DNA from 2 places in the Enterobacter sp. RIT637 genome. Region 2 is predicted to be linked to the other one. Evidence: predicted binding sites of a transcription regulator. Region 2 holds the regulator's gene; the other holds the start of a gene.
The links. The regulator sigma-54, encoded in region 2, starts transcription at its own class of promoters, with help from an activator protein. The targets are predictions, from matches to a motif close to GTTGGCACANNTTTCGCTNT.

Region 1 (3,526 bases), on a different contig from region 2:
AGGTGACGTTTACGGATACGGATTGACTGTGGAGTCACTTCTACCAGTTCGTCGTCATCGATGAATTCCAGAGCTTGCTCCAGGGTCATCTTGATCGGTGGAACCAGCACCGTTGCTTCGTCAGTACCGGACGCACGCATGTTGGTCAGTTTCTTACCGGTCAGGCAGTTTACAGTCAGGTCGTTAGAACGACTGTGAATACCGATGATCTGGCCTTCGTAAACTTCTGCACCGTGGCCCAGGAACAGCTTACCGCGGTCCTGCAGGCTGAACAGTGCGAACGCAACCGCTTTACCCTGACCGTTGGAGATCAGAACGCCGTTGTTACGCTGGCCTACTTCGCCCGGACGAACATCGTCGTAGTGGCTGAAGGTGGAGTACAGCAGACCCGTACCAGACGTCATGGTCATGAACTCTGAACGGAAGCCGATCAGGCCACGGCTTGGGATCACGTAGTCGAGACGTACGCGGCCTTTGCCGTCTGGATTCATGTTTTTCAGGTCGCCTTTACGCTCACCCAGAGCCTGCATCACAGAACCCTGATGCTGCTCTTCAACGTCCAGCGTGACGTTTTCGAACGGCTCTTGTTTACGGCCGTCGATTTCGCGGAAGATAACTTTCGGACGGGAAACCGCCATTTCGAAACCTTCACGACGCATGTTTTCGATCAGAACTGACAGGTGCAGCTCACCACGACCGGAAACGCGGAATGCATCAGCGTCTGGAGTTTCTTCAACGCGCAGCGCAACGTTGTGCACCAGCTCTTTGTTCAGGCGGTCAAGGATCTGACGAGAGGTAACGAACTTACCTTCTTTACCACAGAACGGAGAGGTGTTGACGTTGAAGAACATGGATACGGTTGGTTCATCAACGGACAGGGCTGGCAGTGCTTCGACTTTCTGCGGATCGCAGATGGTGTCGGAGATGTTCAGTTCACCCAGACCGGTGATGGCGATGATGTCGCCCGCTTCAGCGATGTCGCTCTCGATACGCTCAAGACCCAGGTGAGTCAGTACTTTACCGACTTTACCGTTACGGGTTTTGCCTTCGCTATCGATGATAGTGACCTGCTGGTTAGGCTTAACTTTACCGCGCTTGATACGACCAATGCCGATTACGCCAACGTAGTTGTTGTAGTCGAGCTGAGAGATCTGCATCTGCAGGGTGCCGTCGAGATCAACGTTTGGAGCAGGAACACGGTCAACAATCGCCTGGTACAGCGGGGTCATGTCTTCAGCCATGTCTTCGTGGTCCAGACCTGCAATACCGTTCAGCGCAGAAGCGTAAACGATAGGGAAGTCCAGCTGCTCGTCGGTCGCGTCGAGGTTAACGAACAGGTCGAAGACCTGATCAACAACCCAGTCAGGACGCGCGCCAGGACGGTCAACTTTGTTGATAACAACAATTGGCTTCAGACCATGAGCAAACGCTTTTTTGGTCACGAAGCGCGTCTGGGGCATTGGGCCATCCATTGCGTCAACGACCAGCAGAACGGAGTCTACCATGGACATTACACGTTCAACTTCACCACCGAAGTCGGCGTGCCCTGGGGTATCAACGATGTTGATACGGTAGTCATTCCATTTGATAGCGGTGTTTTTGGCGAGGATGGTAATCCCACGCTCTTTCTCCAAATCGTTGGAGTCCATCACGCGTTCTTGAGTTTCGGCACGAGCATCAAATGTACCGGACTGCTGCAGCAGCTTATCAACCAGGGTAGTTTTACCATGGTCGACGTGCGCGATGATGGCGATGTTACGCAATTTTTCGATCACAACTTTGCCTCAGGCATTTAGAAATAGCGCGTTATTGTACACGGATTAATCGCACTACAAAACAGGATCACAAACATCCCCCGCAAACAAGTATTGCAGAGATGCTTTGTGATCGCTTTCACGGAGCGGTAAAAGGGCACTTTAACGTAAATTGCACCAATATGGTGCTCAATGTTCACATTGAAGCACTATACTGGTGCAACAAATCCATTGTGGTGCAGCCCTTTTGCACTATGGTGCGCATGATAACGCCTTTTTGGGGTGTTTTAAAAGTTGGCACAGATTTCGCTTTATAAAAATACGGCAAAAAGATGGCATCACAGCCACCTTGATAGAAGTTGAAGACCTCGTTACCACGACGACAATGACCAATCTGGAGAGTTAAGTATGTCCGCTGAACACGTTTTGACGATGCTGAACGAACATGAAGTGAAGTTTGTTGATCTGCGCTTCACCGATACCAAAGGTAAAGAACAGCACGTCACAATCCCTGCTCATCAGGTGAACGCCGAATTCTTTGAAGAAGGCAAAATGTTTGACGGCTCCTCCATTGGTGGCTGGAAAGGCATTAACGAATCCGACATGGTTCTGATGCCAGACGCAACCACTGCGCTCATTGACCCGTTCTTCGAAGAGCCAACCCTGATCATCCGTTGCGACATCCTCGAGCCAGGCACGCTGCAGGGCTACGACCGCGACCCACGCTCCATCGCAAAACGCGCTGAAGAGTACCTGCGTTCTACCGGCATCGCAGACACCGTTCTGTTCGGGCCAGAGCCAGAATTCTTCCTGTTTGACGACATCCGTTTTGGCGCGTCAATTTCGGGTTCCCACGTGGCTATCGATGACATCGAAGGCGCATGGAACTCTTCCACCAAATACGAAGGTGGTAACAAAGGTCACCGTCCTGGCGTGAAAGGCGGTTACTTCCCGGTTCCTCCGGTCGATTCTTCACAGGACATCCGCTCTACCATGTGTCTGATCATGGAAGAGATGGGCCTGGTTGTGGAAGCGCATCACCACGAAGTGGCGACCGCTGGCCAGAACGAAATCGCTACCCGCTTCAACACCATGACCAAAAAAGCGGATGAGATTCAGATCTACAAATACGTTGTGCACAACGTTGCGCACCGTTTCGGTAAAACCGCGACCTTCATGCCAAAACCAATGTTTGGTGACAACGGTTCCGGTATGCACTGCCACATGTCTCTGTCCAAGAACGGCACTAACCTGTTCTCTGGCGACAAGTACGCGGGTCTGTCCGAGCAGGCGCTGCACTACATCGGTGGTGTTATCAAACACGCTAAAGCGATCAACGCCCTGGCGAACCCAACCACCAACTCCTACAAGCGTCTGGTTCCAGGCTACGAAGCACCAGTAATGCTGGCGTACTCTGCACGTAACCGTTCTGCTTCTATCCGTATCCCGGTTGTTGCGTCTCCGAAAGCACGTCGTATCGAAGTGCGCTTCCCGGATCCAGCGGCTAACCCATACCTGTGCTTCGCAGCACTGCTGATGGCCGGTCTGGACGGTATTAAGAACAAGATCCACCCTGGCGAAGCCATGGACAAAAACCTGTATGACCTGCCGCCAGAAGAAGCGAAAGAGATCCCACAGGTTGCAGGCTCTCTGGAAGAAGCACTGAACGCGCTGGACGCAGACCGTGAGTTCCTGACGGCTGGCGGCGTATTCACTGATGAAGCGATTGACGCTTACATCGCGCTGCGTATTGAAGAGAACGACCGCGTGCG
Region 2 (3,526 bases):
TCATGGCCTGCTCAAAGACCTCAGGTGATTCTGGCATGTTACGGACATCGATACTGACGGCGGCAGAAATTTGTCTGTCCGCAAGCGTCCGCGCCAGTTCGGGCAACAGCACCACCGGCAGGTTATCTACGCAGTAAAAACCCATATCTTCCAGCGCGCGCAGGGCGACGGATTTCCCCGACCCCGAGCGACCGCTGACGATCATCAGCACCATGTTCCGTTTCTCCTCAGGACAACAGATGTGAAGGCCATCTCCCGGTTACGCATCATCCTGATTGCCTTCTGCTTCAGTGATAATCTGGAAAAGCTCTTCATCACTTTGGGCTGAACGCAGTCGACGGCAAATAGTTTTATCGGCCAGGCGTTTAGCGACCAGCGACAACGTATGCAGATGGGTCTTTGTCTGGTCTGCTGGTACCAGCAGCGCGAAGAGGAGATCGACGGGCTGGTTATCGATGGCGTCGAAGGCGATAGGCGTCTCCAGTTGCACAAACACCCCCACGGCACGCAAAGTGTCTTCTTCCAGTTTGCCATGTGGGATAGCAATGCCGTTGCCAATGCCGGTACTGCCCATTTTTTCACGGGTCAGGATCGCTTCGAACACGACCTGAGGCGGCAGGCCCAGCTGTTTTGCAGCCAGTTCACTGATGATCTCCAGCGCACGTTTTTTGCTCTGGCAGTGAACGCCACTGCGGGTACATTCCTGGTTAAGGACATTGCTCAGTTGAAGAGCGGAATCGTTGTTCATCATAATTTCACCTAAGCGCTAACTGTACAAATGGCCTGTTGTGTCGCACAACAGGCCGTCCTGCACCCGTTAACTGCCCGGACAATTAGTGTTGTTTCAGTTTATCTTTATGTTTATTGAGCTGTCGTGCAAGCTTGTCAATCAAGCCGTCGATAGCAGCGTACATGTCTTGCCCTTCCGCACTGGCATGGAGTTCACCCCCGTTGACGTGCAGGGTTGCATCCGAGATATGAGTCACTTTCTCCACTTTTAACACAACATAGACCTGATTGATCCTCTCGAAATACTGCTCAAGTTTCGCGAACTTCGCGTTCACAAACTCGCGTAAAGCCTCAGTAATCTCGACATTGTGTCCTGTGATGTTGAGCTGCATAGTGTCTTCCTTATCGGTTGTGTCAGACCAGCTGTTTACGCTGGTTAGACGGCGGAATGGATAAAGACTCTCGATACTTCGCAACAGTACGGCGTGCCACCATAATACCCTGGTCGGACAGCATGGTGGTTAACTTACTGTCACTCAGTGGCTTCGCGGGGTTCTCCGCGGCGATCAACTTCTTCACCAGTGCGCGAATGGCTGTTGACGAGGCTTCGCCGCCGCCTTCGGTATTCACATGGCTGGAGAAGAAATACTTAAGCTCAAAAATACCGCGTGGACTGTGCAGATACTTCTGCGTGGTCACGCGAGAAATGGTTGATTCATGCATCTCGACGGCCTGGGCGATGTCCGCCAGTACCATCGGTTTCATATACTCTTCGCCCTGCTCAAAAAAGGCCTGCTGTTGTTCAACAATACAGCGGCTTACGCGCAGCAGCGTGTCATTCCGGCTCTCCAGACTTTTGATCAGCCAGCGTGCTTCCTGCAAATTGCTACGAATATATTGATTGTCGGAGTCATTGCGCGCGCTGGTGCACATGGAGGCGTACTGCTGGTTGATTTGCAGGCGAGGAATGCTGTCAGAGTTCAGTTCAACGACCCAGCGGTCATTGTGTTTTCTGACCAGCACGTCCGGGATCACGTACTCGGGCTCGCTGGTCTGGATCGACTGGCCGGGACGCGGATCGAGCGACTGGATCAGATTCACCGCTTCTTTCAGCACCTCTTCCTTCAGGCGCGTGACGCGCATCAGGGAGCGGAAATCGTGGTTAGCCAACAGATCCAGATGATCGCTGATGATTAAGCGCGCCTCGTCGATCCATGGCGTCTCTTTGCTGAACTGAGAAAGCTGGATCAGCAGGCAGTCGCGCAGATCTTTTGCGGCCACGCCTACCGGATCGAAACGCTGGATGCGCTTCAGAACGGCTTCGATCTCCTCAAGTTCAATCTCTTCGTCGCCCATGCTTTCCAGTATATCGTCCAGCGTGACGGTCAAATAGCCGGTGTCGTCAACGGCATCGACAATTGAGGTGGCAATCGCGCGGTCGGTATCGGAGAAGGGGGTGAGTTCCACTTGCCACATCAGGTAATCCTGCAGCGACTGGGTGGTTTCTCCCTGATAGACCGGTAGCTCATCATCCTGGTAGTCTGCACGCGTGCCGGAAGGGGTTCCGGCGGTGTAGATTTCATCCCAGCTGGCATCCAGCGGCAGCTCGTCCGGCATCTCTTTTTGTTCGAGCGCATCAGCGGTGTCGAGCGTTTCAGTGTCCTGCGTTTGCTGGGTTTCTACCTCGTCATGAAGATCGGTTTGCTCCAGCAACGGATTACTGTCCAGCGCCTGCTGGAGCTCCTGCTGGAGTTCTAATGTGGACAGCTGCAACAGACGGATCGCCTGCTGTAGCTGCGGCGTCATCGCCAGTTGTTGGCTGAGCCTTAATTGCAAACCTTGCTTCATGTTCAGAGCATTTTTCTCCGGTTCGGCGTTACGTTACCTCTACCCTATCAGAGTCTGAAGTCTTCCCCAAGGTACACGCGCTTAACATGCTCATCTTCGAGGATTTGCTGCGGTGTACCGTGGGCAATCAGATGGCCCTGGCTCACTATGTAGGCGCGTTCACAGACGGCCAGCGTTTCACGGACGTTGTGGTCTGTGATCAGCACGCCAAGCCCGCTGTCGCGCAGGTGTTCGATAATGCGTTTGATATCAATAACCGAGATCGGGTCAACGCCCGCGAAGGGCTCATCCAGCAGGATGAATTTCGGGTTGGCGGCCAGCGCACGTGCAATCTCGACACGACGACGTTCACCCCCGGACAACGCCTGACCGAGACTGTCGCGCAGATGTTCGATGTGAAACTCTTCCATCAGCTCGTTGGCGCGGTCGGTACGCTGCTCGCTGGTCAGGTCGTCACGGATCTGCAGCACGGCCATCAGGTTATCGTAGACGCTCAAACGACGAAAGATTGAGGCTTCCTGCGGCAGGTAGCCGATACCACGGCGCGCGCGCGCGTGCAGCGGCAGCAGGCTAATGTCTTCATCATCAATGATGATGTTGCCGGCATCACGCGGCACAATGCCCACCACCATGTAGAAGGTGGTGGTTTTACCCGCACCGTTAGGACCAAGCAAACCCACAATTTCGCCGGAGTTGACGGTCAGGCTGACATCTTCGACGACACGGCGGCCCTTATACGCTTTCGCGAGGTTTTTTGCAGTTAATGTTGCCATAACGAATTAGTTACTCTTCTTTTGTGCCGGAGCCTGGCCTTTGCCTTTATCCTGCAGCTGCGATGGAACCAGCACGGTGGTGACGCGTTTGCCTTTCTCGCTGGAAGCCTGCATTTTCTGCTCTTTGACCAGATAGGTGATCTTGTCGCCGGTAATATTGCTGTCCAGCTGCTCCA

Region 1: a site for sigma-54 is predicted at 2,048-2,067, ahead of glnA (glutamate--ammonia ligase). Genes of this name have one in related genera too.

What each region holds. Positions count from the first base shown of each region.
Region 1 covers NZ_JAIHAZ010000016.1:102,958-106,483, forward strand. The annotation lists gene typA (ribosome-dependent GTPase TypA) at 1-1,775, opposite strand, end outside; gene glnA (glutamate--ammonia ligase) at 2,163-3,526, shown strand, end outside.
Region 2 covers NZ_JAIHAZ010000005.1:80,916-84,441, forward strand. The annotation lists gene rapZ (RNase adapter RapZ) at 1-214, opposite strand, end outside; gene ptsN (PTS IIA-like nitrogen regulatory protein PtsN) at 260-751, opposite strand; gene hpf (ribosome hibernation promoting factor) at 834-1,121, opposite strand; gene rpoN (RNA polymerase factor sigma-54) at 1,144-2,577, opposite strand; gene lptB (LPS export ABC transporter ATP-binding protein) at 2,625-3,350, opposite strand; gene lptA (lipopolysaccharide ABC transporter substrate-binding protein LptA) at 3,357-3,526, opposite strand, start outside.